DNA from 4 places in the Sphingobium herbicidovorans genome. Region 1 is predicted to be linked to each of the others. Evidence: riboswitches for the same ligand, from Rfam matches in the RefSeq annotation. Region 1 holds a riboswitch; each other region holds the start of a gene.
What was found. Region 1 has a riboswitch for cobalamin ahead of B6S01_RS16825 (cobalamin biosynthesis protein CobG). Riboswitches for the same ligand answer to the same signal wherever they lie in the genome.
Positions count from the first base shown of each region.

Region 2: another riboswitch for cobalamin. It lies ahead of B6S01_RS15990 (TonB-dependent receptor); the one in region 1 lies ahead of B6S01_RS16825 (cobalamin biosynthesis protein CobG).
Region 3: another riboswitch for cobalamin. It lies ahead of B6S01_RS10905 (TonB-dependent receptor plug domain-containing protein); the one in region 1 lies ahead of B6S01_RS16825 (cobalamin biosynthesis protein CobG).
Region 4: another riboswitch for cobalamin. It lies ahead of B6S01_RS20560 (cobyric acid synthase); the one in region 1 lies ahead of B6S01_RS16825 (cobalamin biosynthesis protein CobG).

Region 1 is NZ_CP020539.1:453,752-461,197, forward strand. Features, by position in the region: partial or broken gene cbiE (precorrin-6y C5,15-methyltransferase (decarboxylating) subunit CbiE) at 1-837, opposite strand, end outside; gene B6S01_RS16805 (cobalt-precorrin-6A reductase) at 836-1,585, shown strand; gene cobJ (precorrin-3B C(17)-methyltransferase) at 1,561-2,310, opposite strand; gene cobI (precorrin-2 C(20)-methyltransferase) at 2,307-3,029, opposite strand; gene B6S01_RS16820 (precorrin-8X methylmutase) at 3,026-3,655, opposite strand; gene B6S01_RS16825 (cobalamin biosynthesis protein CobG) at 3,655-4,704, opposite strand; cobalamin riboswitch at 4,912-5,138, opposite strand; gene B6S01_RS16830 (alpha/beta fold hydrolase) at 5,266-6,135, shown strand; gene bluB (5,6-dimethylbenzimidazole synthase) at 6,239-6,808, opposite strand; gene cobO (cob(I)yrinic acid a,c-diamide adenosyltransferase) at 6,879-7,446, opposite strand, start outside.
Region 2 is NZ_CP020539.1:285,217-292,662, reverse strand. Features, by position in the region: gene B6S01_RS16015 (hypothetical protein) at 1-68, opposite strand, end outside; gene B6S01_RS16010 (DUF6894 family protein) at 183-452, opposite strand; gene B6S01_RS16005 (hypothetical protein) at 568-756, opposite strand; gene B6S01_RS16000 (CDP-alcohol phosphatidyltransferase family protein) at 901-1,599, opposite strand; gene B6S01_RS15995 (SGNH/GDSL hydrolase family protein) at 1,912-2,733, opposite strand; cobalamin riboswitch at 2,924-3,171, shown strand; gene B6S01_RS15990 (TonB-dependent receptor) at 3,403-5,520, shown strand; gene B6S01_RS21145 (hypothetical protein) at 5,525-5,812, shown strand; gene B6S01_RS15985 (PepSY-associated TM helix domain-containing protein) at 5,809-7,329, shown strand; gene B6S01_RS15980 (hypothetical protein) at 7,326-7,446, shown strand, end outside.
Region 3 is NZ_CP020538.1:2,236,020-2,243,465, reverse strand. Features, by position in the region: gene B6S01_RS10920 (ABC transporter ATP-binding protein) at 1-259, opposite strand, end outside; gene B6S01_RS10915 (FecCD family ABC transporter permease) at 253-1,248, opposite strand; gene B6S01_RS10910 (ABC transporter substrate-binding protein) at 1,287-2,126, shown strand; gene B6S01_RS10905 (TonB-dependent receptor plug domain-containing protein) at 2,163-4,001, opposite strand; cobalamin riboswitch at 4,173-4,412, opposite strand; gene mobA (molybdenum cofactor guanylyltransferase) at 4,479-5,012, shown strand; gene cobA (uroporphyrinogen-III C-methyltransferase) at 5,092-5,874, opposite strand; gene B6S01_RS10890 (nitrate reductase) at 5,861-7,446, opposite strand, start outside.
Region 4 is NZ_CP020541.1:1,503-8,948, forward strand. Features, by position in the region: gene B6S01_RS21855 (hypothetical protein) at 96-476, opposite strand; partial or broken gene B6S01_RS22220 (TetR family transcriptional regulator) at 613-732, opposite strand; gene B6S01_RS20535 (hypothetical protein) at 1,496-1,876, shown strand; gene B6S01_RS20540 (phospholipase A) at 2,011-3,243, shown strand; gene B6S01_RS20545 (isochorismatase family protein) at 3,250-3,861, opposite strand; gene B6S01_RS20550 (hypothetical protein) at 3,968-4,411, opposite strand; gene B6S01_RS20555 (WGR domain-containing protein) at 4,561-4,857, shown strand; gene B6S01_RS20560 (cobyric acid synthase) at 4,875-6,104, opposite strand; cobalamin riboswitch at 6,210-6,382, opposite strand; gene B6S01_RS20565 (SMR family transporter) at 6,916-7,245, shown strand.

The DNA of each region.
Region 1 (7,446 bases):
AAGCGACGGCCTGGGTCGAAGGATGGCTTAGCAACCATTCGATCCCGACCGATCCCGACCCAGCGCCGATATCCCACAAAATCTCCCCCGGACGCGGGGCGAGCGCGGACAGGGTCAGCGCGCGCACCGGCCGTTTCGTGATCTGGCCATCATGTTCGAACCAGCTGTCGGCCATGCCGCTGGCGCGTGGCATTACCGCGCCGTCGCCTGCCATCTCGATCCCCACCGCCACAGGATGTGCGATGTCATCCAGTTCAAAGCCTTCGGCGCGCACCGCCCTGATCCGCTCGCGCGGCCCGCCTAGTGCCTCCATCACATGCAGCGACGATGCACCGAAACCGGACTCCTCCAGATAGGCGGCCAGATCCCACACTGCCTTTCCGTCCCTCATCAGAAGGATCGCCCGCTGACCGGGCGCAAGGTCTTGCCTCAATCGGGCCATGGGCGCGGCATGCAGGCCATGGCAGGCGACATGCTGCAACGCCCAGCCCAACCGCGCTGCGGCGATCGAGAAGGTGGACGGGGCCGGGTGGGCGATCCACTCGCCCGGCGCAAGATGCCGGGTGATGCTCGCCCCCGCGCCGAACCAGAAGGGATCGCCCGACGCCAGCAGCACCACCGGCTCCCCGCGCCGGGCGAGCAGCGGGGCGACGCCATCATCGAAGGGTGCTGGCCACGCCAGATGTTCGGCCTTAAGGGGGGCAGCAACGCCAGCTGGCGCGGCGCGCCGGTGACGATGCGCGCATGATCCAGCGCGGCGCGTGCGGCGCTGGACAGGCCGTCGGCTCCATCCTCGCCAATGCCGATGATCGTCAGCCAGGGACCGTCAACCGCCATGCGCAACATCCTGATCCTTGGCGGCACCACGCAAGCGAGCGCGCTTGCCAAGACATTGGCCGAGCGGGGCGAGCGCGCGGTGCTGAGCTATGCCGGGCGCACCGACAACCCGCGCGCCCAACCGGTTCCTGTGCGTGTCGGCGGCTTTGGCGGCGTCGCTGGCCTTGCCGCCTATCTGGCGCGCGAGGGCGTCACGCATCTCATCGACGCGACCCACCCCTTCGCCGCCACCATGAGCGCCCATGCGGTGGACGCCGCGCGACTGGCGAACGTCCCCCATGCCATGCTGACCCGCCCCGCATGGCAAGCGGGGGAGGGCGACCGCTGGAGCCATGTCCGCGACATTGCGGGCGCCGTGCAGGCGCTGGAGGGGCCGCCCCGTCGCGTCATGCTGGCGCTTGGCCGGATGCATGTCGCGGCCTTTGCCGCCCAGCCGCAGCATCATTATCTGCTGCGCTTCGTCGATGCGCCGAACGCACCGCCGGCGCTGCCCAGTCACCATCTGGTCGTTGATCGCGGCCCCTTCACGCTGGAGGGCGATCTTGCACTGATGCGCGCGCACGGCATCGATCTGATCGTCGCGAAAAATGCCGGTGGAGACGGCGCGCGGGCAAAGCTGGACGCCGCGCGCGCGCTGGGCCTGCCGGTCGTCATGATCGACCGCCCGCCGCTGCCGCACGCGCATGTGCTGGAGCAGGTGGGTGACGTGCTGGCGTGGATCGGTCATGCCGCCCAACGCGGGGTGTAGAGAATTGGGGAGCCTGATCGTTCGATCAGGCGCGTGCGGCTTGACCCGACAATGACCATGGTGCGCATGTCGGCCATGTCCGGGGCAGCGTCCTCCAGCCGCACGACGCGCAATTCCTCGTCATCCGTCGATACGGCGCGCGCGAACAGGATCAGCCGGTCAGGCCCGCATTCCTGGCGCAATATGTCCAGCGTGCGGGCAAAACCCTCTGGCCGGGCCCTGGACCGGGGATTGTAGAATGCCATGGCGAAATCCGCCTGCGCCGCCAGCCGCAGCCGCCGTTCGATCATCGCCCAGGGCTTCAGATTGTCCGACAGGTTAATGGCGCAAAAATCATGGCCCAGCGGCGCGCCAGCCCGCGCGGCGGCGGCCAGCATGGCGGTGATGCCGGGCAGGACGCGAATGTCGATGCAGCGCCACGCCTGCGGCCCAGCCTCCAGCGCCTCGAACAGGGCCGACGCCATGGCGAACACGCCCGGATCGCCCGATGACGCGACGACCACCCGCTTTCCCGCCGCCGCCAGTTCCAGCGCATGCGCCGCGCGTTCCAGCTCGACCCTGTTGTCGGACGCATGACGGGTCAGGCCATCGCGATCCGGCACGCGGGCGACATAGGGGATATAGCCGACCAGATCGGTGGCTTGACCCAGCGCCTCCGTCACTTCGGGCGTGACCAGCGCGTCCGCGCCCGGCCCCAGTCCCGCCACCGCGACCCATCCACTCATGGCCGCCGCCCCTGTCCATGGACCAGCAGGATCGAAAAATAGCCGGTTACCGCCTGCGCCTGCGCCAGCGGCGTGATCTTCTGGTCGGCCATGGTCGCATATTCGACCAGCCATGCGCAGTCCTGCTTTCCCGCCGCCTCCACCGCGCGGCGCAGCTTGGGCAGGTTGCGGCCGATCTTCATGACGACCAGCGCGTTGGTGTCGTGGATGCGCCGGCTCAGTTCCTCTTCGGGCAGCGTCGCCATCAGCACGGTCAGCACATCGTCGCCCCAGCTGATCGGCGTTCCGCTGGCGGTCCAGGCGCCAGACATGCCGGTGATGCCCGGCACAATCCGCACCGGCGTCAGCGGGGCCAGGCGGCTGTGCAGGTGCATGAAGCTGCCGTAGAAAAACGGATCGCCCTCGCACAGAACGACCACATCCTCTCCCGCGGCGGCAAGGGCATGGAGATGCGCGGTGCAATCGGCGTAGAATGCCGACAGCATCTCATTATAGCGTGGATCGCTGACCGGGATTTCGGTCGTCACCGGATATTCCATCGGAAATTCGATGGCGTCGGGGCTGATCAGGCCATCGACGATGCGCCGGGCATGGCCGTGACGGCCGGGCTTGCGGAAATAGGCGATGTGGCGCGCTGTGCGTATCAGCCGGTCGGCGCGCACGCTCATCAGGTCCTGCGCGCCGGGGCCAAGGCCCACGCCATGAATGACGCCGCTCATTCTGCGGCGCTCGCCAGCGCGTTGACGGCGGCGACGGTGATCGCGCTGCCGCCCAACCGGCCTTCGACGATGCAGCAGGGCACCGGCTGCGCCTTCCACAAGGCGTCCTTGGACTCCGCTGCGCCGACGAAACCGACCGGGCAGCCGATGATGGCCGCAGGGCGGGGGCAGGCCGGATCCTCCAGCATGTTGAGCAGATGAAAGAGCGCTGTCGGCGCATTGCCGATGGCGACGACCGCGCCCGCCAGATGGGGCCGCCACAGTTCCAGCGCGGCGGCCGACCGGGTGTTGGCCATGTATCGCGCCCGTTCGGGCACGGTCGCGTCGTGCAGCGTGCAAAGGACCGGATTGGCGGCGGGCAGGCGGGCGCGGGTGATCCCTTCCGACACCATGCGCGCGTCGCACAGGATCGGCGCGCCTTTTTGGAGCGCGGCGACGGCCGTGAGCGCAAAGCCGGGCGAAAATCGGATATGCGGGGACAGGCCGACCATGCCCGCCGCATGGATCATCCGTACAGCCACACGTTCCTCTGCGCGGGAAAAGCGGCCAAGCTCCGCCTCCTCACGGATCATGCGGAAGGACTGGCGATAGATTTCCGCCCCGTCGGTTTCATAGACATGCGGCATCATTCGGCTCCGAAAAGGGCGAGTATCTGGGTAGGGGACAGGTCGGTGCGTTCGGGCTGGCCGCCCGCGCGGGCGTTCCGCGCAAGGTCGAAGCGGCCATCGCGTCCCGTCAGCACGACCGCAGCCTGCTTCGGCCGCGCGCAGCCCTTGGCGCATCCCGATATGTGCAGCCCCCCAACATGGGGCGCGAGCCGGGCGGCAAGGTCGCGCGTGACGACGCTCGCCTGCGGGCAGGCTGGCGCGCCGGGGCAGGCGTCCACGCCGATGCGCGGGTCAGCCGGATCATCGGATCGCGCGCTGCTGCCCTCCACTATCAGGCCACGCCACGGGGTCAGGCGGATCGCGCGGGTCTCGTCATCCATCGCCGCCAGCAGCGCCTCCGCCTCGATCCGGCCAAAGGGCGCGGCATGGTAGCGCCCCGGCACGGCGGCCAGGCAGTCGGCGCGCGAACGTGGCGGGGCGGGGGCCTCGGATGGCGTGACGGGAGGCGGTGTGTCGTGCCGCGCCATCCGCCCGGCGATCGCGCCCCCGCTGGCGATGAACCATTGTGCAAGCGCAATGATTTCACTGACGGCCTCGCTCACGTTCATCGGCACGCCTCGCTCGCGTCCGTCGCCGCGCAGGATCAGGCCGCCGTTCATCCCCCGTTCGATCCGAAAATCGGCGGGGGCGTCGGTCAGCACCGGCGCAGGACCGGCATCGACGGCAAAGCCGATCTTTCCGGGCATGTCCGGCAATTCACCGGCGCGCGCGATCAGTTCGCTTGTGATGCTGTCCGTCGCGTCGCCGGGCGTCCAGTCGGGATTGACGATCAGCGGCGCGGCCATGTCCCCGTTGCGCCTTGCCAGCCCCAGCGCGACCAGCCTCTCCATCAGCGCGTCATGCTCATCCGCGCGCACGCCCCTTATTTGCAGCGCCGCGCGATTGGTGACGTCGATATGCCCATTGCCATGGCGCAGCGCCGCATCGCACAGACCTTCCGCCTGCGCCCTGCTCAAGCGCCCGAGCAATGGCCGCACCCTTACCAACAGCCCGTCGCCCGCCATCATCGGCCGCCACGCGGTGGGGCACCAACCGCGCACGGCGGCTGCGCCTTGCGCCTGCTCCTGCATTCCGTCCTCCACGCCCGCGCCACGACAAACGGCCGGGACGCGCGCCAGGCGAACGACGGGCGCACGCCAGCGCGGCCAGGACCGCACCCAAAATTCGTCGCTCAAACGGAGAACCGAGCCGTGACCATCCCCTGGATCATGGCAAGAGCGACCTTTGCTCCGGCAGGTCTCCTGGCTTGCGGGTCATAGCGTTGGCATGGGCCTTCCCGGATCGCTCCAGTGGCTTGACCGTCCCTTGGCAAAGGTCCGGCCTGTCCATGCCTTGCTCGCCGCTCACAGTTGCAGGGACAGCCACGGATTAGGGAGGATAGCCTCCCGCACCGCGTTCCCATTTAAGTCCCTTGCGGGACACCGGCGCGATCGTTGAACCGGGCATGACCCGGCTCGCCGCGCTTCATAGGGCGGATGCAGGCGGAAGGGAAGTGGGCAGCGACGGCTTGCTTGCCCCTGCCATTACCGAAGGCTAATCCCTTCGCAGAATAACAACATGGAGAGAAGATAGTGAGCGATCTCAGCTTCGACGCGACCAGCCGTTTCCTCGAAACCTCCAACGGCCGCCTTCATTATCATGAGGCTGGATCGGGCCCCGCGCTGCTGTTGCTCCATGGTTCTGGTCCCGGCGTGACGGGCTGGGCCAATTTTCAGGGCAATCTGCCGCTCTTCTCCCGGCATTTCCGCACGATCATCCTCGATGCGCCCGGCTATGGCAAAAGCGACCCGGTGGACGGCGATCCGGTTGCGGTGGCCCGCGATGCTGTGGTCGCGCTGATGGATGGCCTGGGCATTGATCGCGCCCACATTCTTGGCAACAGCTATGGCGGCATCGTCGGTGGCCATCTCGCCGCCTCGCATCCGCAGCGCGTGCTGCGCTACATCACCATTGGCGGCATCGGCTTCAACATCACCTCCACCTTCCCCAATGAAGGGCTGACCCGACTGGTCGACTTCATCGAGAATCCTACGCGTGAGAACATCATCGCCTGGCTCGAATCGATGGTTTACGACAAGTCGATCATCACCGACGAACTCATCGACATGCGCTACAAGGCCGCGCTGGAGCCGGTGACGATGGAGAGCAGCCGCAAGATGTACACGCGCGCCGCTCTCGGTTTCATCGCGCAGTCGATGAGCGGGCCGGGCGTGTCGCAGCGGATCGACTATCTGGGCAGGATCGAGGCGCCGACCCTGATCGCATGGGGCCGCGATGACAAGGTGAGCCCGCTCGACGGCGCGTTCCTGCCGATGCGGGTGATCCCCAATGCGGAACTGCATGTGTTCCCCAAATGCGGCCATTGGGCGATGATCGAATGCAAGGATCGGTTCGAAGAACTGGCGCTGGCGTTCTTGCTGGGCGGGCAGGCTGCCTGACGATTTCTCCCCGTTCGCCCTGAGCCTGTCGAAGGGCCTTCTTTTCTTGAAGGGAAGAGAGGGGCTTCGACAAGCTCAGCCCGAACGGTGGTGAGCGCGTGCCCTAACGCCGCACCACCACCGAATGCCAATCCATCCGCTGTTCCCAGCCGCGCCGCTCCAGTTCCGGCGTGTCCTCCTCACTCTCCGGCTTCCCGAGGCATAGCAGGCCCAGGCCTTCCCAACTCGACGGGATGTCCAGCATCGCGTCCACGCCTTCGGGCTCCATGATCGACACCCAACCCATGCCGATGCCGCGCGTCCGCGCCGCCAGCCACAGCGTATGCACCGCCATGACGCAGCTGTAGCGCCGCGCCTCCGGCATAGTGACCGCGCCCAGATGATGGCCCGTTTCCGTCTCGTCATCGCAATAGACGGCGAACAGAACCGGGGCTTCACGCAGCCCATGCAGTTTCAGGCTGCGATAGAGCCTATCCTGATCCCCTTCATAGTCCTTCCCGGCCGCCCGCACCTGCGCATCGACATGCGCCGCAAGCCGTTCCCGCAGTTCCGGCGTTTCGATCCGCACGAACCGCCATGGCTGCGACAGGCCCACCGAAGGCGCGCGATGCGCCATGCTTAGCAGCCATTCGACGTCGCGTTCGTCGATGGGATCGGTGCGGAAATGGCGAATGTCCCGCCGGGCCCTGACCAGCGCCTCGAACTGGGCGCTGTCGATCGGGGTGATGGCGGGCGCGCTCATATCAATATTCGATCCCCGCCTGCGCCTTCACGCCGCTGCGGAAGGGATGCTTGATCAACGTCATTTCCGTCACCAGGTCGGCGGCTTCCATCAATGCTTCGGGCGCGTTGCGGCCAGTGATGATGACATGCTTCATCTCATCGCGATCGGTCACGGCCGCCACCACTTCGTCAACCGGCAGATAGTCGTAGCGCAGGACGATATTAAGCTCATCGGCCAGCACCATAGCATAGGCGGGGTCGGCGATCATCCGCTTTACCTCTTCCCATGCTTCGCGGGCGAGCGCGATGTCGCGGGTCTTGTCCTGCGTATTCCATGTGAAGCCTTCGCCCATGGGCTTGAACGTGACATGATCCCGGAACGCGTCAAACACCGCTTTTTCTCCGGTGGTCATCGCGCCCTTCACGAACTGGACCACGCCTACCTTCTTGCCATGGCCGATGGCGCGCACCACCATGCCCAGCGCGGCGGTGGTCTTGCCCTTTCCCTTGCCGGTGTGGACGATCAACAGGCCCTTTTCCTGCGTCTTGGTGGCCATGATCTTGTCATGGGCGGCCTGTTTCTTCTTC
Region 2 (7,446 bases), 170 kb from region 1:
TCGCTAGTCGCGCCAGCCGCCTGCATGAGTGAAATCTGATGCTTAAAGTAGAATTGATTGAGATCCATATGCGCCTCCACAGTAAGCGGGAGCGCGTCGGTCTCTCAGCCAAGGACGCCTACATAAAAAAAGCCCTTGATGACCTATGATATAGCCTATTTCTACACTTATACAAGGACGGCTTAATCGATCGAGAACTGCCCGGCTACCTTCGCGGTGACCAGCGTAACAGCATCTTCGAACGGCAAAATCAGCAACGTGCGGCTTTGGTCATCGGTGACCTGGATGGCGCCATTCAGGTCAATCACGCCATTGGCGACATCCGCGCTCATCAACGCGCGTGCATTTGCCAGCGCCAGGCGCAGGGCATCCGCCAGGCTGTCAAGCGCAACCCCCTCTTCGTCGGACAACATGCCGGAACGGTCGAGGAGATGAAAATGATAGCGCGCCATCCGGCGATTATAGGCGCGCCGTCAATTGCCTTGACCCCGATCCTCATTAACCCAGGCAAGCGAAAATGCTGTTTATTGCACCGGATTCGTTTTTGTGACGGACGCCTGTTCGCGCTTATCCCACGTCGGCGGATGCTGCCCGCGCGCGGCGCTCGCTGATCCTGCGCGCGCTTTCGGCCTCTCTCATCCATGATTGTGCCGCGGTCAGGCATATCGCGCGGACGTTGGGCAGATCGCTGTCGTTGGCGCGGGCGAGATGAGACGCCGCCTGGGCTTTGCAGAATTCGACTGAAGGCTGATCCATGGCCGTACCTCACTCATGAAAATGCCCGCCCCGTGAAGAGGCGGGCCTCAAAATGCGCCAGACATCGCGGGGAGCGACCAATATTTCGTCTGGCACATATCAACCATCGAGCGGGGTCAAGGTTCCGTCCCGTCGCCCTTGGCCTTACCCCAGCCTGCGCCGCAACGCCTCGCCGTCGATCGCGGCCAGCCTTCGCCCGGTGACAAGCGTCTGGCCGACGAACAGCAGGATCAGGATCGATCCGACAGTGCCCACGAAAATGTCGAAGCCAGACCATTTTCCGAACAATCCCGGACCAGCGCCCAGGACCATCATCATCAGCGTCAGCACGATCAGCATGATCCGCAGCTCGGTCGGCCCCGCCGCAAGATAGGACAGTTTGAATTCGCCAAGCACGCGGGCGGACAGAAAGGCATGGATCGACAGCAACAGATAGCCCGCAAGCGCGATCATCGCGACATCCATGGTGACGAAGGGGCTAAGGCCGATACCCGCCAATATCAGCAGCGTAGCCAGCCCGTCGCAGCTATGGTCGATGAAATATCCATAGGACGGTCGTTCGATCCGCCGGTAACGCGCCAGGCTGCCGTCCATCGAGTCCCCGAACCACTGCACGACATAGCCCAAAATGGCGAGCACCAGCCAGGGATAGGCCAGATTGCTTCCCACATAGCCAAGGAAGATCATGACAGCGCCAACCATGCCCAATGTCGTCAGCTTGTCGGGCGTGACCCATCCGGGCATGCGGGCGCACAGCCAGTTGAGAAGGCGGCGTTCCTTCGCAGCCAGCCAGTTTTCTTGGATGCGATCAAGCGGTTTGGGCGATTGGGGCAAGACTGTCATAATCTCTCAACAAAACTGCGAAATATGGGGGCAGGAGGCAGCGGCGCGAAAGGCTCCTGACCTGAAGAACAGGGTTCTGCGGGGGCCTTGTCATCCATCTGTTGCACCCCCTCCCTTGATCACGGGAGCACATAAGTCTCTCTGTCGAGTTGCGCGAACCGGGAACTCGATCAGCCCCTCTATCAGCATGATGGCAGCGGGAACAGGCGTTTTCGGCTGTTGGGCGCAGCCTCTGCAAGACCGCGACAGCCCACGACCGCGCCGGTCAGGCCCTGACCGCGCCATTTGCCCCCGCCGCTGCAAATCCTGACCCTACAATAGCACGGCCAGCGCCTGTGCAATAGCCGCATGCCCGGCGCGGGTGGGATGCCATGGCGCGCCCTGCTTCAGGTCATAATGCGGATTCATGCCGTGGCTCCATGGCTCGGCGGAGCAGGCCGTGTGATCGCGGGATGATTTGTCGGCTGGCAGGACAGTGGCTCCGTTTGCGCGCGCCACTCGCGCCGTGACAGCCGCCAGCCGCTCGCCCAGCGCACGATATTCCTTTGCCTCTGCCCCGGACAGGACGGCAGCATCGCACAGGGTCGGCGGGACCAGCGTCACATATTGGACGAAGATGAGCCTGGCCTTCGGCGCGCGGGCGGCGACCTGTCGGCTGATAGTAGTGAGATTCTGTTCCAGCTTGCGCCAGTCATCTTCGTCTGTCGCGGGTTTCGGAATGCAGGAACCACTGCCGAAAGACGCCCCCGCACGGCAACTTGCGCCCATCAAGCCCATGGCATAGCCCACGTCGTTGCCGCCGATCGTAATCGTAACCAGGCGCGTATCCGGGGTGACGGCTTCGATCTGGGCGGGCAGTTTGGACCATGGGTCAAGAACGTTGGCCGTCACCGCGCCGCCGCATGAAACATCCGTCAGCACCAGTTGCAGGCGTTGGGCCAGCAGGGAGGCGTAATTATTCACCGTGCGCCCACAGCGGGCAGGCGATCCGGGTTGCAGGGCGCCGATGCCCGCACCGGCGGCAAATGAACTGCCCATCGCGACATATCCGGCGCCCGCCCAATCCGCCGACCCCTTGTCCTGCCCCGTGGTCGCGCAGCCCGCGAGGCCCAGCGATACGATGGTGACCAGCATATGAGCAAAGCCCGTCCGCACTTTCCCGCCTTCTTTGGAAATCGTTAAAGTCAGCCACCATACGGGCCGCAAGGGCTTTGTCTATTGGCATCGACCCGGACATCGGGGAAAGGCCCCGACCATCTCCTTCCCCTCCCCGGCCACTTGCAGTGTCATGCCGTCCGCTGTAACGGGGCGACCGTCCGGGAAACCGGACACAGATCGCGCCGGTGTCCCGAAAGGGGCTTAATAGGGAACGCGGTGAGGGTAGCTGACGCCGCCCGAATCCGGGGCTGTCCCTGCAACTGTAAGCGGTGAGCGCGATGTACATGCGCGGCGGGCACAGCGCCCATGCCGCCAGCCACTGGGCCGGACGCTAAATCCTGCGAGGCTTGGGAAGGCCGTGCATCGATGCGATGACCCGTGAGCCAGGAGACCTGCCGGCGTCTGGTCGCTCTTGCTTTGGTCCAGGGGATGGCCGGGGCACGGTGAATTCCGTCTGAGCGACGAACGGGCGGCAGGGGCCGCAACGCCGGACAGCAAGGCGGTCGCGTTCGCGCGCCCATTGTCCGGCGGCGCGACCGTTCGGTACGTTTGCCGATACGGTGTCCTGACGTTCGTAACTTGAAGCTCATGCCGACGACCGAGATGGCGGCGGCATTTAAGATCGGGGAACGAAATTTGCACCACATGACATTATCCGCTCGCCGCCTGCTGCCTGCTGGCGCGTCGATCCTCGCGCTGGCGCTGGCCATGCCGGTTCAGGCAGCCGATGAAGCGCCCGCCGACGCCGAAAGCATCGTCGTCACCGCGCAAAAGGCTGGCGTTCTGCAACTCGCCCAGCCTGCCGAAGCATCCAGCCGCCTGGGCCTTACCCCCATGCAGACGCCCGCGAGCGTGGACGTCATCACAAAGGAGATGATCCGCAGCCTGGGCGACCGCACGGTCGTCGCGGCGGCTTCGCGCGCGCCCGGCATCATCAACAACACATCGGCCTTCGGCTTCTCGCTCAGCTCTCGCGGCTTCACCGGCTATACCTCGGTGATGCAGCTCTATGACGGGATGCGCGTCTACACCACGACGACGCAGACCTTCCCGGCCGATCCGTGGATGGCCGAGCGGGTGGAGGTGCTGCGCGGCGCGGCGTCGGTCCTCTATGGCGAAGGCGGGATAGGCGGCGCGATCAACGTCGTGCGCAAGCGGCCGAACACCGAACGGATGGAAGGCGAAGTCCGCCTGAGCGGCGGATCGTTCGACACCTATGCCGCCGCCGGGGGCGTGGGCGGGCCGATCAGTGACCAGCTCTCCTACCGGATCGACGCGAGCTACAACCGCTCCGGCGGCTGGATGGACCGGGGCCGTTCGCGCAGCCTGGCCCTCTCGGCGGCGCTCCGTTATCAACCGGCCGACAATCTGGCGCTGACGCTGTCCCACGACCGCGCCGATACCGACCCGACCATCTGGTACGGCACGCCGCTGCGCGATGGAAAGCTGGTGCGCGAGATTGCCCGCAAGAACTACAATATCGCCGACCGCAGCCTGCGCTTCGACGACGCATGGACGCAGGCGAAGATCGAATGGAAGCCGTCGGACGAGCTGACGATCACGAACGTCACTTATTATCTGACCGGGTTCAAGCATTGGCGTAACGCGGAAAGCTATGCCTGGACGGGGGACCAGATCCGGCGTTCCAGCTATCTGGAGATTTTCTACGATACCAAACAGGTGGGCAACCGGACCAACGCCGTCTATCAGCATAAGCTGTTCGGCCTCGATCACCGGTTCAGCCTTGGCGGCGAATATAATGTCGGCAGGCTGGAACGCGCCGACAGTTCGCCCAACAGCCAGTCCGACCTGATCGACCCCTATGACTATCAGCCCGGCGTCTTTCTGGATGGCGCATTCGGCACGCGCTATAAATATCATACCGATGTCGAGCAGTTCGCCCTTTTCGGCGAAAGCCGCCTGTCCTTCACCGACAGCCTGTCGCTGGTAACCGGCCTGCGCCACGATCGCCCGTTGACCAAACGTCATGACGCGCTCGATCCGACGATGGACTATCGCGCAACCTATCCCAGCACCAGCTGGCGCGCGGGGCTGGTCTATCAGCCGGTCGAAAGCCTGTCCCTTTATGCCCAGTATTCCGCTGCCGCCGACCCGGTCACGGCATTGCTGACGGCGTCGCTGGCGCAGACCGATTTCGACCTGTCGACCGGAAAGCAGTGGGAAGCAGGCGTCAAGACGACCTTCCTTGGCGGCAGGGGCGAATTCACCCTGTCGGGCTACCGGATCGTGAAGAAAAAGATCCTGACCCGGTCGGCCAATGATCCCACCCTGTCCGTCCAGGTGGGCCAGCAATCCTCCCATGGCGTGGAGGCGTCGTTCGGCCTTGCCCTAACGAAACAGCTCAGCATCCTTGCCAACGGCACGATCCTGAAGGCGAAATATGACGATTTTACCGAACTGGTCGGGACTGACCTTCTCAGCCGGGACGGCAACACGCCCATCGGCGTGGCGGAAAAGGCGGCCAACCTCTGGCTGTCCTGGGGACCGATCGATCCGCTGCACTTCGACGCCGGACTGCGCCATGTCGGCGAACGCTATTCCGATGCCGCGAACAGGCGGCGGATCCCAGCCTACACGCTGGTCGATGCGTCGGCCCGGTATGACATCGGAAAAAAGACCAGCCTGACGCTTAACCTGCGCAATCTGTTCGACAAGCTCTATGTCCAGAACAGCTATTCCACTTCGCAATGGGTGCTGGGCGAACCGCGCAGCGTCGCGCTGACATTCGACCAGCGGTTCTGATCCCATGACGCGCAGGAATGCATCGGCAACGGCATGGCGCGCGGTCCTTCCGCGCGTCCTGGCGGCCAGCGTCGGGGCCTATGCCGTCTGCTACGCCTGGATCGGCGCGCTGGTGCTGATCCTGCCGATGGATCGGGTGGACGCCAATATCCTGGCCACCAATGCCGCCTTCCTGCTGTTCGTCGGCATCATCCTGCGCAGCTTCGCCATCCGGGGCGTCAGGCGTCTCTGGCTGGAGATCGCGGGCGGGACGGCGCTGCCGACGATCATCATTCTGGGAGCGATGCGATGAAGGACGCTCTGCGACAGTCGATGGCCTGGCTTCACACCTGGCTGGGCCTGATTTTCGGATGGGTGCTGTTCGGCATCCTGCTGACCGGATCGCTTGCGGCCTTCTACAGCGAACTGAACCTGTGGGCCGCGCCGGAAGTCCGTGCGCCGATCCCAATCGACCGCGCGCATGCGGTCGAAATGGGGCGCAATTATCTGACGCGCCATGCGCCGGACGCGAAGCAGTGGCGGATCGTCGTCCCGACGCCGCGCGAACCGGCCCTGCGCCTCGTCTGGACGGGCAGCGACGGCAAGGCCACGACCCACAGGCTGGACCCGCAATCGGGTGCGCGCATCGCGCGTAGCATGGACGCGGGTTTTTTCTTCATGCGCTATCATTATACGCTGGGGATCAGCCGGTCGGACAGCCCGGTCGGCTTCCTGATCGTCGGCGCGGCGGGCCTTGCGATGCTTGCGGCCTGCATCAGCGGCATCATCATCCACAAGCGCATCTTCCGCGACTTCTTCACCTTTCGCCCGCACGCGTCGCGGCAACGCGCCTGGATGGACATGCATAATGTCCTGTCGGTCCTGCCGCTGCCCTTCCACATGATGATGGCCTATACCGGCCTCGTCCTCGTCTATTATGCCTATATCCCGGCCGGGGTCGCCATGCTCTACGCTGGCGACAGCAAAGCCTATCAGCGCGATGCGGCCATGTCCGTCTATACCGATGTGCAGACCGCGCCAGGCGCGCCCCGCATGACGACAGACCTGATGCCCCTGGTGAAGCGGGCGGAAAGCGCCTGGGGCGGCGGCCCGGCGGTCAGTATCTACATCAGCCATCCGAACCGCACCAATGCAGCCGTCGAAATTTGGCGTCAGCGCGACGACCGCATCGCCAGCTTTCCCGATCGCGTCGCCTTCGACGGCGTGTCGGGGAAGATGTTGCGCGTACTGACGAAACGATCCCCCGCGCGGGATGCGCAATCCGTCCTTGCGGGCCTGCATTTCATCGAATGGGGCGGCGCGGCCGCACGCTGGCTCTATTTCGCCGCTGGGCTGATGAGCGCTGGCATGGTCGCCACCGCGCTGGTCCTGTTCATCGCCAAGCGCGAAGGTCGGCGGGCAACGCCATCCTCCTTCCTCTCCATGGCGAAGACAATCACGGTCGCGGCGGTGGCGGGCAATATCATTGCCTGCGCGGCCTATCTGCTGGCGGAGCGCATCGTGCCGGTGGACGCGCTCGACCGCAGGTCGATGCTGGCGAGTTGCTATTTCCTGTCCTGGCTTGCCTGCCTCGTTCACGCGGGAATCCGCCCCTATGCATCGGCCTGGACAGAGCAACTGGCGGCAGGCGGCCTGCTCACCCTCGCCTTGCCAATCTCCAGCTGGATCGTCGGCATCGGCCTGCCCGTCACGATCATGCGGGGCGACTGGATCCGCGCAGGCGCCGACCTCATGATGCTGGCCATCGGCATGGGCCTTGCGACCGGCGCGTTCCTTGTCTTTCGTCGCACCCGGACGATAGCAGCATGACCGGCGCACTTTTCATCAGCCTCGCCATCGCAAGCTCCGGCTTTTCCCTCATGCGCCTTTCATTGGGGAATGGCGCGCGCGATTTGATCGGGATCAGACTGCGGGGATCGGTCAGAG
Region 3 (7,446 bases), on a different replicon from region 1:
TCTGGCCCTGCGGCAGATAGGCGATCCGACGCGCCACATCCTTGCGGCTGAGGCTGGCGATCGGACTGCCGTCAATCCACACTTCGCCGCTTTTCGCGCGGACAAGGCGCAGAAGGGCGCGGATCAGCGTCGATTTGCCTGCGCCATTGGGACCGACGATGCCGACCAGCTGGCCCGGCTCCAGCGTCATGGTCACGGAGGTTACGGCAGCATGACGCCCAAGGCGGACGGACAGGCTTTCGGCCCGGACGGTCACCATAGCCGCCGCTCCCGCATCAAATGAATCAGAAAGACCGGCACGCCGAGCAAGGCGGTGAGGACGCCGAGTTTCAACTCGCTGCTGGTGGGGATCAGGCGCACGCCAATGTCGGCGAAGGTGAGCAGCGCCGCACCACCGAGCAGCGAAGGGAACAGGATCGCCGAAGGCGAACGGTCGGTCAGCGGACGAACCAGATGTGGCACGATCAGGCCGACGAAACCGATCGCGCCGGAAACCGCAACCGCCCCGCCCACGCCGATGGCGACGCCCAGCATGATCCGCAGCCGCGCCTTGCCAAGATCGGCGCCCAGCGCCTGCGCGCCCTCCTCGCCCAACGTCAGCGCGTCGAGCGTGCGGCCGTCGATAAATAGCAGTGCACCGCCGATGAGGACACAGGGTAATGCGATCCAGACATGCGCATAGCTGCGGTTTTCAAGGCTGCCCATCAGCCAGCTCATGATCTCCATCGCGGCGAAAGGATTGGGCGAAAGGTTGAGCGACAAGCTGATCCCCGCCCCGGCCAGCGTGGCAACGGCGATACCGGCAAGGATCAGGGTTAGCGGGCTTTCCGATGGCCCTGCGAGCAGGAACAGCGCGGTGATCGCCATCAGGCTGGTGGCGATTGCCAGGATGGGCAATATGGCCGGATGCATCTGCGCCAGACCGAAATATATGGCGCAAACCGCGCCCAAGGCGGCGGCATTGGATGCGCCAAGGACCGAGGGTTCGGCCAGCGGGTTGCGCAGATAACCCTGAAGCGCAGCGCCCGCCAGCCCCAGCATCGCGCCGACGATGATCCCCAGCAGCATGCGCGGCAGGCGCAGATCGACAAGTATCGCGCGAGCGACCTCGTCACCGCCGCCCATGAGGACCGCGAAAATGCGCGTAGCTGTGAGCGGCACCGCACCGAGCGTGATCGATCCCAGCGCGGCGACAATGGTAAGCGCGGCCAGAATGGGGATCAGTATCGGGTGACGGCGCAGGCTCATGGCTTGCGTCCCGGCTGTTGCTTGGTAAGGCCCGTTTCATGCGCGGAAAAATGGTGATCGCGGCGCTCTGTGCGCTTGGCCTGACGGGCGCTGCGTCGCCCGCCCCCCGGCGAATCGTGTCGCTCAACACCTGCGCCGATCAATATGTGCTGGCGCTCGCCGATCCAGAACAGATCGCGGCGCTCAGTCCCTATGGACATGATCCGGAACTGTCGGCCGCAGTGGCGCAGGCGCGCAAGTTTCGCGTCCTTCGGCGTCCCGCTGAGGAAGTGCTGGCGATGCGGCCCGACCTGTTGATCGGCTTTCCCGATGGCGCTGGCGGCGTCGTGGGTGCGCCGCCGGGGCAATGGCGCAGGCTGGGCCTGGCGAGCGCGGACAGTTTTGCAACGATCCGAGCGCAAATCCGCGAAGTGGCGACCGCCGTGGGCCATCCCGAGCGCGGCGTTGCGCTTATCCGCGCCATGGAGCGCGACCTCGCCGCTCTGCCCCGCGCCGCGCGCGGCGGCGTGGCGGCCTATTATCAGCGGCGCGGCTATATGACCGGCACGGGCACGCTGGTCGATGAGTTGATCCGCCGCGCGGGGCTGACCAACCTCGCCGCCAGGCTGGGCAAGCCAGCGCTGGCGCAAGTACCGCTTGAGCAGATGATCGCCGCCAGGCCCGACTGGCTTATCGTCGAAAGCGGAAGCGAGAAGGTCGTCGATCAGGGGACGGAGATGCTGCATCATCCCGTCCTGCGGTCGATCCCACGCATCCGCCTGCCGCAAGCATGGACGGTGTGCGGCGGGCCTGCCTATGTGAAGGCGGTGCGCGGCATCGTGGTGCAGCTGAATGCAGCCAAGGCTGGGGCGCAGGTCAACGCTGCGCCCAGACGCTGAGGGGCAAAGGCTCACGCCCGCCCCTCTCGCCAGCCCTTAGAAACGGACACGAACGCCGCCATAGGCCGAACGCCCATAAGTGTTATAGCCATAAACGGTCGCGTATTCCTCATCGAACAGATTGTCGATGCGGCCATAGATTTCGAGACTGCCGGTGATGGGCAGGGATGCGCGGACGCCCATCAGCGCATAGCCATCAAGCGACTGCGTATTGGCGGCGTCGTTGAAGCTGTCGCCTACCATCGTAAGGGTCGCTCCGGCTGACAGGCCAAAGGACCATATGTAATCGGCCGAAACACTGACGGCGTCCTTGGCGCGGCGGGGCAGCAGCTTTCCTTCGTTGATGCCGCCTTCTGAGCGATCCACCGCGTCGATATAACTATATGCCGCGGTGACGGTAAGCGCATCGACCGGCTTCAGCGTCACGGCCGCCTCAACACCCTTGGCGCGGGTGCGGGTGAGATTGATATATTGCCCGAATGGCGGAATGACGCCGTCGAAATAGATTTGGTCACGCGTATCACGGCGGAACGCAGTGATGGAAAACAGCGCGCGCCCGCCGTCCAGGCTCTGGTCAAAGCCGATATCATAGCTCTTCGACCTTTCGGGCTGCAAAGCGGGGTTGCCGTTGAAGCCATCGTAAAGCTGGTAGAGCGAGGGTGCCTTGAAACCTTCGCCGTAGCTGGAGCGGATATTGGTCGCGCCGCCATTGGGGGTGTAGTTGGCGTTCGCGCCGAAGGTGGTCGCACCACCAAACTGGCTATGGTCATCATGACGCACGCCGCCGGTCAGCGAGAGACCGGTAAAGGGCTTCACGACGGCAAGAGCAAAGACGCTGTCGATGTTCGCCTTCGCGCCGCCCGATCCAAAGCCGTAAAAATCGTAATCCGGGCTCTCATGCTCATAGCCGAACACCAGCTTCGCCTGATCGACGGGTTGGTAGACGCCTTCATATTCGAAACGCAGATTGGTGCCCGAATAGCCATAGTCGCCGAAGGACGAGAAATAGTCACGGTCGTTGCGGAACCAGGTGACTGCCGCCCTCTGCGTCAGCTTGCCCTCGAACAGGGTAAGGTTGATGCCAGCATAGCCGATATACTGGTTCAGCTTGCTGCTGTCCGTGGACTCCATCGGCTCGGCAAAGAAGATGTCGGTGTCGAGGTCGGCATGAATATAATAGCCACGCAGGTCGAGGCTCAGATTATCGGCCAAGCTCAACTTCAGTTTGGCGTGGGCGGCAATATTCTCGTAGCCGTCCTTTTCCGTGCCGCCCTGCGCAGCCGAAATGCCATCGGTGCGGAACCATGCGGCCCCCGCGCTGCCCGCCACAATGCCGCTGCTGCCCGAAACGTCCGCCTTTGCATTCACCGTATCGGCATAGCCGTAATCCACCGATGCGGACCCGCCAAAGCCATCGCCCGGTTCTCCGGTCATGATGTTGATGACGCCGCCGATCGCCTGGCTGCCATAGACGACCGAGTTGGAACCGCGCAGTATCTCGATCCGCCGGATATTGCCCGTCAGCAAATTGCCGAAATCATAAGCGTCGCCAATGCCGCTGGGATCGTTGATCTTGACGCCATCCAACAACACCAGCGTCTGCGTCGTTTCAGCGCCCCGGATTGAAATGCCGGTCACACCGCCAACAGCATCGGCGCGATTGAAGCGCACGCCCGGCGTGGTGGCGATCAGGTCGGCCACGCTGACATTTTGACGCGTCTCGATGGTCTGCGCATCAATGACGGAGACGGCCTGACCAACTTCATCGCGCGGCTGCTCAATGCCAAGCGCGGTGACCACGATGCTGTCCGACTGTTCCGCGAGTGCGGGCGTCGCAGCCAGCAGCGCCACAAGCGATATTCCGATTTTCAACATTATATTGTCTTCCCTGAGCGTCACGCGACTTCAGGCAGGAGCATCCGCGCAAACGGTCGGCATGCGGGAAGGACAGACGCCAGCGTCCCGCCCCGCGCACCGATGCGGCCCCCGCCGCTGCGTCGCTCAGACGGAAAACACCGTGCCTGGGCCGATCCCTGGACCCAAGGCAAGAGCGACCATGCGCCGGCAGGTCTCCTGGCTCGCGGGTCAAGGCAGCGATGCACAAGCCTTCCCGGGCTGGCCGCCCAGTGGCTGGTCCCTTCGCCTTCCCCTTTCGAAAGCGCAGGTCCCCCGTGCATCGCGCTCGCCGCTTACAGTTGCAGGGACAGCCGCGGAGTTGGATGGGCAAGCCATCCGCACCGCATTCCCTTTCAAGCCCAAATGGGCACCGGCGCGATCTTCTTCATGTCAACGGTTGCCCGCTCACGCGGCGCGCCATAGTGGAAAGACAGGGTTCTGCCAAGGAGTGGTTGGATGCGATTGCTGGGCGCAGTGCTGGCGGGAGGGCGATCGAGCCGTTTCGGGAGCGATAAGGCGACGGCCCTGTTGCCGGACGGGCGCACGCTGCTGGACCATGCCGTGACGGCGATAACGCCGCATGTGGAAGCTGTCGTGGTCTGCGGGCGGGAGGTCCAAGGCATGACATGCCTTACCGACCGGCCAGCACCAGACATGGGTCCATTGGGCGGGCTGAACGCGGCGCTGCATCATGCGGCTGAGCAGGGATTTAACGCGGTGCTGACAACCGGGTGTGACATGCCGGTCTATCCGTCCGCGCTGGCTGACGCGCTGGTCGGCGACCGCGCGGCTGTGCTCAAGGGTCAACAGCTGGCAGGCTTCTGGCCTGCATCCCTCGCAGTCGAAATGGACGCGCATCTGGCGGAGGACAACAACCGGTCCATATATGGCTGGCTGAACCGCATCGGTGCGCGCATTGTCGATCGGCCGGACATCGTGCTGCCCAATATCAACTGGCCGGACGATCTGGACAGGCTGCGCAATGTCTGAGCCTGTCGATACCCCACACCTTCCTTCCAACTAAGGCAGGCGCATCGACAGGCTCAGGGCAAAATCGTGGAGGGCAACTTCAGACCTGAAGGGCGACGCTCACGGCAGTCTCCACAGGCATGGCCGTGCCCGCCACGGCTTCACCGATCAGAAGCAGCGTCGGGTCCTCATCGCTGATGGTGGCCACCAGAAAGGCAAGCGCGGAAAGCCTGCCCCGGATGAGGCGTTCGGTGGGCAGCGAGACGTTGACCGCAACCATCACCGGCGTTTCCGGGTCGCGGCCAGCAGCGATCAATTGCCGGCTGATCTCTCCGGCGGCGGCGCGGCCCATATAGATGCCCAGAGTGCCGCCGGGACGCGCCAGCGCCTCCCAGTCGAGTTTGAGCGGCTCGCCTACCTTCAGATGCGCCGTCACCAGCGTCAGCCCGCGCGCGACGCCCCGCAGGGTGAGCGAGGCGCTGCCGCTCGCAGCGGCGGCGCTGGCGGTCGTGATCCCCGGACAGATGCGAAAACGAACGCCGTCCGCGGCCAAATGCTCCATCTCCTCGGCCGAGCGGCCAAAGATCGATGGATCGCCGCCTTTCAGGCGCACGACACGCTTCCCAGCCTTCGCCGCGGCGAGCAGCAGATCGTTGATGCTTTCCTGCGCCTTGCTGTGGCGGCCAGAACGCTTGCCGACGCTGACACGCTCGACGCCAGCAGGGATAAGGTCGAGCACGCCGGCACCGACGAGCGCATCGTAGAAAATGATGTCGGCGGCCGCGATCAGCTTTTCGGCCTTGCGGGTGAGCAGATCGGGATCGCCGGGGCCTGCGCCGACGAGCCAGACTTCACCGGGGGCGATCAGTTCATTCGGCTGCATGGAGAGTCTCCTGCGGGATTTGGGCAAGGATGTTGGCGAGTGCGGGGCGACAGGACCCGCAATTGGTCCCTGCGCCGATCGCCTTGCCGATGGCGGGCACATCGACCAGGCTCTGCTCGCGGATGGCGGTCATGATCTGGTTAAGGCCGATATCGAAACAGACGCAGATCGTCGCGCCCTTGTCCGGTTGGTTCCCCGGGCCGCGCGCCGCGAGCACCGAACCGCCCACGCCCTCGGCCTCCAGTTGCCGGATCAGCCAGTCGCGCGAGGGCAGCAGGCCGGTGCGCGTCACGAACAGCACGCCGCACAGCTTGCCCTCGCTGATGGTCGCGATCCGGCGGGTGCCACGGGATGCGTCCATCGCCTCGACCCGGTCGCCCTTGGGCAGGAAAGCCTCCAGCCGCGCCGGATCGCCATTGCCCGCCACCTCGTAAAGCGCACCGCCCGGCACGCTGATCCTCGTCGCCCACAGGCAGGGCAGCTTCACCGGCTCCGATCCGCGCAGGATCAGAAAACCCTTCCATTCGGCCGCGACCTTCTCGACGCTGGCCGGGGTCGATTTGAAACCCGGCTGGCCCGAATGAGGGTCGACAAGTGGGCGCGGCAGCAGGCCGGTGCGGCCGCCGCTCGACATCTGGTCGGTCCAGTGGATCGGCGTGAAGATCTCGCCTGGGCGCTGGCCAGTGCTGATCGCGACGCGAAAGATGCTGTTGCCCTGCGCGGTCTGGACGCGCGCCAGATCGCGATCGACGATGCCCAGTTCCTCGGCGTCGCGCGGGTGGATTTCCACCAGCGGCTCCTCGCGGTGACGCGCAAGCTTGGGCGAGAGGCCGGTGCGGCTCATCGTGTGCCACTGGTCGCGATAGCGCCCTGTGTTGAGCGTCATCGGCCACTGTTTCAGCGGCTCCTGAATATCCATCTGCTTCGTCAGGACGAAACGTGCCTTGCCGTCGGGCGTCGAGAAATGCCCATCCGAAAATGGCCTTTCCTCACCCCAGCGAAACGGCTCCATCCTTTCGTAGGCATCGTTGCCGATCGTCGCATGGCCGCGCAGGTTGAGCACGCGCTGGCCGTCGTTCTGATAGGCGGTCAGGCGCGCATGCTCGCGCCAGATGTCGGCGGGCCGATCATAGGCGAAGGCGTTTCGCCAACCCATCCGGCGGGCCACTTCGGTGACGATCCACCAGTCGGGCTTGGCCTCGCCGGGCAGGTCCAGGAAGGGACGCTGGCGGCTGATGGTGCGGTCCGAATTGGTGACGGTGCCGTCCTTCTCGCCCCAGCCAGCGGCGGGCAGGCGCACATCGGCATGGACGCTGGTGTCGGTGTCCCCCATGATGTCTGACACCGCGAGGAAGGGCACGCTCTCCAGCGCCTCGCGCACGCTATTGGCGTCGGGCAGAGAGACGGCGGGATTGGTTGCCATCACCCAGAGCGCCTTGACCCGGCCTTCATTGATCGCGCGGAAGAGGTCGACGGCTTTCAGGCCCGGCTTCGTAGCCATGCGCGGCGCAGCCCAGAAGCGGCCCACTCGATCCACATTTTCGGGTGCGAAGTCCATGTGGCTGGCGAGGG
Region 4 (7,446 bases), on a different replicon from region 1:
CAAACAACGATTTCGCCGACATAGTGTGAACAGCGACATCAAGCGGCCGCTCGAAGATATTTCCGCGACATTGCGGGGACTCAGGGCGGACCGGCCTAGCGCCCCGGCAGGTGCTGGATTCCCTGACCCCGGGGCGAGGCCGGCTGATCCGGTGCGCCTAAGGCGCGCATCAGCAGACATGCCGTTTCGTGGCTTATCTGATCGACATCCGTCGCCGGCCCGATCAACGTGCGATGGCCCAGGCCAAAAAAGCACGCCATCATGATCTCGACATAAGCCTCCAACTCACCCGCCGTTGCGTCGGGTCGGGTGAGCGCGGCGAGTCGGCGAACGCCATCACGATAGCAGACGACAAGCGCAGACAGTCGGTCTGCGACGGAAGCATTGCGACAGGCTTCTGCAAGAATCTCGAAGGAGAGGCCGCCGTCGCTCTTGACGATCGAGTTGTTCGCAATGGCCTTGATCGCATCGAACACCGAGTGCTCGCCCCCCCTCGACCGCGCCGAAAATCGCGTGCATTTTCGCGATGCGCGCCTGCGTATTCTCCTCGACAAGGGCAAGGATCACATCGTTCTTGCCCTCGAACAGCCGATAGATCTGGCCGATACTGACCGCCGCCTCGGTGGCGAGTTCGGCTGTCGTCGTCGCGTGAAACCCCTTGGCGTCGAACAGCTTGCGTGCCGCCTTGATGATCCTCTGTCGCGGAGCTTCTTGTCGTGGCTGATGGTCCATACGCCGACCCTCTCCGGTTTGCGCCTTGTTCTCAAGCTGTCTTGATGCAATACATGATTATCGGAATGAGCGCTCACTCCGGTAGTAAGGACCTGATTTGGACGAAATCGACCAATCGCGATATGCCTTTTCAGTCCCGAGAGGCGCTTTTGCGCCTGTTCCTCCGCTCGAGCGCGCAGGACGTCTTGCTTCATCTACCAAACGACCATCACAATCTTGCAGCCCTCCCCGGTTGGCGGGCATAGCGTTCGCCGGATTGCCCCCTCCGGTATGGCTTATGCCTGCCGTCCTGCCAGCCGATCATCCCGAAGCCGCGTGGCGTGTCTCCCTGGGTCACAGGCGTCGGCTGGCAGGACCCTTTCAACACTGCTCCCGAGCTGCCTCGTCAGGCCCAGGTCGAAGGCCGGCGAGGCGCTCGCATGGCGTTCGGCCGACAGATCGAGGTGGAAGGATGTTTGAATGAGCCATGATACGAACGGCCCGGACCGTCACAGGCCGATCTTGCACCTGCGCCAAGCGACCGATTTGACCAGTGTGTCGCAAACCAATTCAGCGGGCTTATCGCCCGCCGATCATGCGAGCGAGCAAAGCCCTGGCCGCGATCGGCCTGAGGCCGCACGGCGCAAGCGCCGAGGCGGCAGGCGCTCCGAATGATGCGCATCATACATAGCGGCACGCGGCGGTCCCGCGCCCAGATCATGCCTGTCCTCTCGCGCAGATCAGTGTTTTCCGATTCGATGGGCCATGAGAGAGCGCAGCGCATATGAGGCTATTTCAACGTCCGAGGACATCGACAGCCGCTTTTGTCGTCTTACTCGCATCCACGACTTTCGCACTGACGGGGTGCGGACAGGACGCCGGTACGGATAGCGCGGAGAACAACGCCGTCGAGAACGTGCAGGTGACGCTGCCGCCATCGATCAAAGCGAGCCACCCCTATCGCTGCGAGGATAACAGCGTCGTCACGATCGATTTCCTTTCAGACGACGTGTCGGTCAATCTGCGCAGCGAAGGCACCATATCGCAGCTTAAGGCGCCCGCACCGGGCGAAGCGTTCACCGATGGCAAGCACACGGTAGCCGGCGACGGGGCCACCATAGAACTCACCAGGCCGGGCCAGGAGCCCCAGACCTGCAAGATGTGATGTTGGCGATGCCGAGAGCGCTGTTCGAGCTGAACAGGAAAGCCGCGAGCACGGCCCGGCATGGCGTCATGGTATCCGTCCTACCCCTTTCAGGGGCGAGGCACGCTCGGCGGATGATTCGATATGGTGGCGCTGTGTGCATCGCTCTCGGACTGGCGGTGGGATCGGCCCGCGCGGACGCGGGCGCGACAGCATCGCCGATCGAGCTTGTGATCAGCGCTGTGGCAGAGCCGAATGCCTTCGGCGCCGCCTCCGTCGAGCTTCGCCTGCTCAACAGCGGCTCCGCCCCCGAAACCATGGTCCTGCCGCCGCAGATCGAAGCCGAGCTGACGGTCAACGGCAGCACTAGCAATGTCAGCCTTGAGCGAGCGCCGGAGATGCCGGTGGCCATGACCGTGCCTGCCGGCGGCTTCGCCGGGGCACGCTACACCCTGCACGTGCCACCGGGCATAACGGCCGGAGAGGCAGTGCTGGCCGTACCCGGGTGGAAGGTCCAGCGCGTCGCGTTTGCGATACGGGGGCCGGTACAGGGGAATATGTCCTCTCCGCCGCCGGCTTTGGCGGATCGAGGCACCGGTTCCGCGATGCCACGCAGGGATGCGCCTGTCCCGCAGGCGCACCTTGCGGCCAATGACGTCGCGGTCGGCAATGCCTTCCTGCCCAATCTTTCCGCCTATGCGCCGATCTATGCCGTCTACGGTCCCGGCACAAATAGCGACGCCCGGTTGCAGATCAGTTTCAAATATCAGCTATTCGGCCCGCCGGCCACGCCTGACCGGCGACAATCCTGGGAGCAGGGACTCCAGTTTGCCTACACCCAACGCATGTTTTGGGACCTCGGAGCCAAGTCGTCTCCGTTCCGCAACATCGACTTCATGCCGGAGTTGTTCTACCTCGCTCCAACCATCGGCATTGGAGGCGGCGTCTCGCTCAGCGGCCAAGGCGGCTTCCGGCACGAATCCAATGGTCGATCGGGCACCGGATCGCGAAGCCTCAACACGTTTTATGTGCAGCCGGTCGCATCGGTTGCGCTGGGGAATTACCGCCTCAGCATCGGCCCGCGTCTCTGGCTCTACGCCGGCAGCCTAAGCGACAATCCGGATATCAAGCGCTATCGCGGCAATACGGGCCTGTTTGCAGAGATCGGCGAGGACGACGGGCTTCGCATCACGACCAATACCCGGTTCAATTTCGGGTCGGGCAAAGGCGCGATCGATGCCGACATATCCTACCCGATCGATCGGCTGATCGGCGGAAATCTGAATTTCTACCTCTTCGGCCAAGCCTTCACCGGATATGGCGAGAACCTGCTCGATTATAACCGCCGCATGACGCGCCTGCGGGTCGGACTGGCGATCGTGCGGTGACCGCACTCAGACACCATCGCGTCCGGGTGAGGGTTCAAGGGCGCGACTGACGGTTTCTGTATCAACGACACGGGCGCAGAGGCGAGCGGCAACTTCCAGCCCCTTGGCGTGATCGGCAGGCTCCATGTCTGCCGTGGCGTCGGAGACGAGGAAAGCGCGCATGTCGCGCATGTCGCGCATGAAGGCATCGATGGCCGAGCAATGGCAGCCGATCGAGGTATAGACGCCGACGATCAGGATTTGATCGCGGCCGAGCCGGCGAAGCAGCACCTCGAAATCGTTGCCGTAGAAGGCGCTGTAGCTCCGCTTTGTCAGAAGGCGGACGGGGAGCCCGTCAAACCTAAGCTCCGGATCGAGGGCGTCACTGGCGGCGGTGGGTCCCCTGCCCCACATATCGAGCATTAGGCCACGCTCGCGCGCGTCCTGCGCCGGCACCTGGGAAGCGAAGATCGGGATTCCGCGCGCGATGCACCCCATCCCGATCGTCTGCACGTTGGCGACAAGCTGGCGGCGACAAGCCTCGGGAAGTGCGCCGAGATAGTGCGGCTGCATGTCGTGGATCAGCAGCGCGCAGCGGCCGGGCTCGATAGCCCAGCTCACCTTGTTCGAGAACGTCACTTCGCTTTCCTCCCTCGGAGGCCGCCGCGACAGGTGACGTTTGCTGATTAGACCATTCCCCCCGGCACGGCGGCGATGGTCATGAATGATGACGACATGCCGCTCCCTAGAGGGAGCGCCAATAGTCCGCGCAGAACAGGGTGGCAGAGTCGGTCATCGGCGACTTAATGGCATGCGCGGCACCGACAGGCAATGCGGTGGATGAACGCTTAGCGTTACTGCGCTTCAGGTCGATCGCCGACATGGCGAGGGAAGAGGGCGAGCCACCTACGGCCGCAACTTCTTCATCCACACAGCGTGGTCTCGGGCTCCGGGTATCCTTTGGCCGCACAGGTACGGCATAAACCTCGCCGTAACCCGGCACGATGACCGTGCGCGCAACCGCACGGGGATCATCGGTTGGCACGGGCTGGACAAGAACAGTGCCGCGTCCCGGCACATAGACCATGCGCGGTTGCGGAGCCTTCTGGTCGGCCGACTGCGCGGCGATCGGCGAGGCCGCGCCGATCGCGAGCATCAAGGCTGCTACGGTCGAAGCCCTATGGCGCATGAAAAAACACATGAACTGAACCAGGGAGAGCATCAAGCATTGCCGGCTGAGTTATCGCGACACTTCTATAGACTTTGTGAATCAATGGGCGGCTTTTGATTCAAAGAAGTCGTCGGACAACGCAGAGCTGATTTTGTAGGCTTTGCGCCATGAAAGGCGCAATTATCCCCGATGCGATCGAGTTGGTGGCGCTCGATCCGGCGCGCAACATCCGCCGGCGCTATAGTATCACCGCGAGCCTCGACCTGTTCGGCATGATCGTTGTCGAAACCCGTTGGGGCCGGATCGGCACACGCGGCCAGGCGCAGCGCCACGCCTTTCCCGATCGCGCGGCGGCCGAGCGTCATATCGCCGCCACTCTGCGCCGGCGGGGCACCGCCAAAATCCGGATCGGAGTGCCTTATAGACCAATGACAGTCGCCGGCGATTGGACGGAGAGCGTTTAAACGGAGCCGTGCTACTATCAATCTCGGCTCGCCTTTGATGAAAGGGCGAGGATCGTATCGACATCGATATGTCGTTCGAGTTCGGCGGCAAGACCATCGAGCGCGGCATCGACCGAGGCGTGATAATCGACGCCCGCGCCATTGCCGCCGAGCCGCGCGATCCATGCTGCCCGCTGCCGGGCATCCGCCAGCAGCCCATGAAGATAGGTGCCCGAGACCAAGCCGTCTGCGCTCACGGCACCATCGTTGCGGCCGCTGTCGAGCCGCACGAGCGGGCGCTCTGTATCGGGACCAAAGGTAGCGCCGATGTGCATCTCATAGCCCTCACACCGCGCGCCCAGCGCCTCGCCCGCGACCCGCCGCAACGTCTTTTCTCCAGCTAGCACGGTTTCGACATCAAGCAGGCCGAGGCCCGCCACATCAGCCTGTGCGCCCTCGATGCCGTCCGGGTCTGCGATGCGCTTGCCGAGCATCTGATAACCACCGCACAGGCCCAAAACCGCGCCGCCATGACGATGGTGGGCGAGGATATCAATGTCCCAGCCTTCGCGCCGGATCGCGGCAAGATCGGCGATGGTCGCCTTGGAGCCCGGCAGCACGATCAAAGCAGCCTCGACCGGGATTGGCTGACCCGGGGAAATCATCGCCAATTCTATGCCCGGTTCGAGCTTGAGCGGATCGAGATCGTCGAAATTGGAGATGCGCGGCGTGACGAGGCAGGCGATGAGCAATCGGCCGGAGGCGAGCGCTTGCCGCCTTTCGAGCACGACCGCATCCTCGCTCGGGAGCCGCGCGCACTCTGCGAGCCACGGCACCACGCCGAAGCCGGGCCAGCCCGAAAGGCGCTCGATGTCGCGATAGCGGTCCTCGAACAGCGCGGGATCACCGCGAAACTTGTTGATGAGGAATCCCTGGATCATCGCCGCGTCTTCGGGATCGATCCCCGGCTGCGGGATCGTTGAAGTCGATCCCGTCCACAAAGACCAGCGTGTGGTTCGCCTCCGCTCCGCGAATGCGTATCTGGGTGAGCGAGCCCTGCGTGCCCGATGACGCGACCGTGAGGCGGATAAGGTCGAGCGCGAGGGGCTGGCCCAGTGACTCGATCGTCTTGGCATCGAGCTGGAGGCGGGCACGTCAGCGGACGCTACGGGCACCAGCGCAGCGGTAACGACGATATCGGGCGGCACCGCGCCGTCCACGGTGACAGGTCCGGCAGCGGCAGCGGCAAGAAGTAGGGCGATGGGCATGGAAATTCCTCCGGGTAATGCGACATACGTTGTCGCCCCAGAGGATCGGCACGGTCCCGCCAAAGGCCCACACTTCTCCACGCGCTTGCGGCTGGACCCGGCCGGGCGCGGACGACGGCGAGGGTAGGTTCCCGACTTGCCGGCTCAACCCGAAGGCTCGCGCACTGGCATTACGGTTGCGGGCACAGCGCCGGAATCACACCGGCTTCCCTTTTCACCGTCCCCCCGCATCCGCCCAATGGCAGCGCGTGGACGGCACCTTCGCTTAGCGTACTGCTTAAGGGTGGGCGGAAAGGAGTGTCAATGTGAAGAAGGCCAGTTATGGGCACGCTCGCCATTATCTGGGTGATGCGTAACTCAAAACTTTTGCATCAGGGCGATGGTGCTTGAAACAGGGATACTGGCAGCAGAACAGCGCCAGAATGTGCATCAGATTTTTGCATCACGGAGAGGCGCAGATTTCTGCGCTTTCTAGTCTGATGCAAAACTTGTGAGTTCTGCATCAGCGGGGGTGTTCTCCTGTTTTTCGTCTCAACCGCGCGGGGTTTCGGGCAACTAAAACCGTGCTGAGGCTGTCTGTCGATCATCGGTGCTCAGATTTCCGCATCATGTTTTCAATTAGGGTCTGGCGATTAGCTGACGTGACGCTCGCGCGATGGTGATGTAGAGGCGCTTTGCCGAGAATAGAGTAGCAGGGTGGTGTCTCCTGCGTTCGCTACGCGGATCTTCCCTGCCACGGCGTTAACTTGAAATGGTTCAGGGGCGCTTCGCATAACATGCTGGCCCGCTGATCCGACGAGCGGAGCCGAACATGAATTACGTCTATCTTGCCATAGCGATCATTTCCGAAGTGATCGGCACCACGTTTATGAAACAGTCCGAGGGCTTTACCAGGCTCGTGCCTAGCCTCGTTACGGCTTTGGCCTATGCAATCGCATTCTTCTTCCTCTCACAAACTCTCAAAACTATCCCCACCGGCGTCGCCTACGCCATTTGGTCAGGGGCAGGCATCGTTCTGATCGCTACCGCCGCAGCAGTTTTCCAGGGTCAAAAACTCGACGCTCCAGCCATGATCGGGATGGGACTTATCATCTGCGGTGTGATCGTGATGAACGTCTTTTCCAAAGCGACAGGGCACTAAAATGCGGAGTTAGCAGATACCGTCGCTCAACTTCCATTGAACCTGTTGTTCCAAAGCAGCATTCTAATCGAGATGCTAGGATAGTCAGATCAAAAGTTTTGCATCGAGGCTGACCCGGCAACAATTTGGACCTTGCCCATACAGAAATCTGACGCGGATTCACGCGCCGTTCTATGTGTGATAATGTCCTTTATCATACAC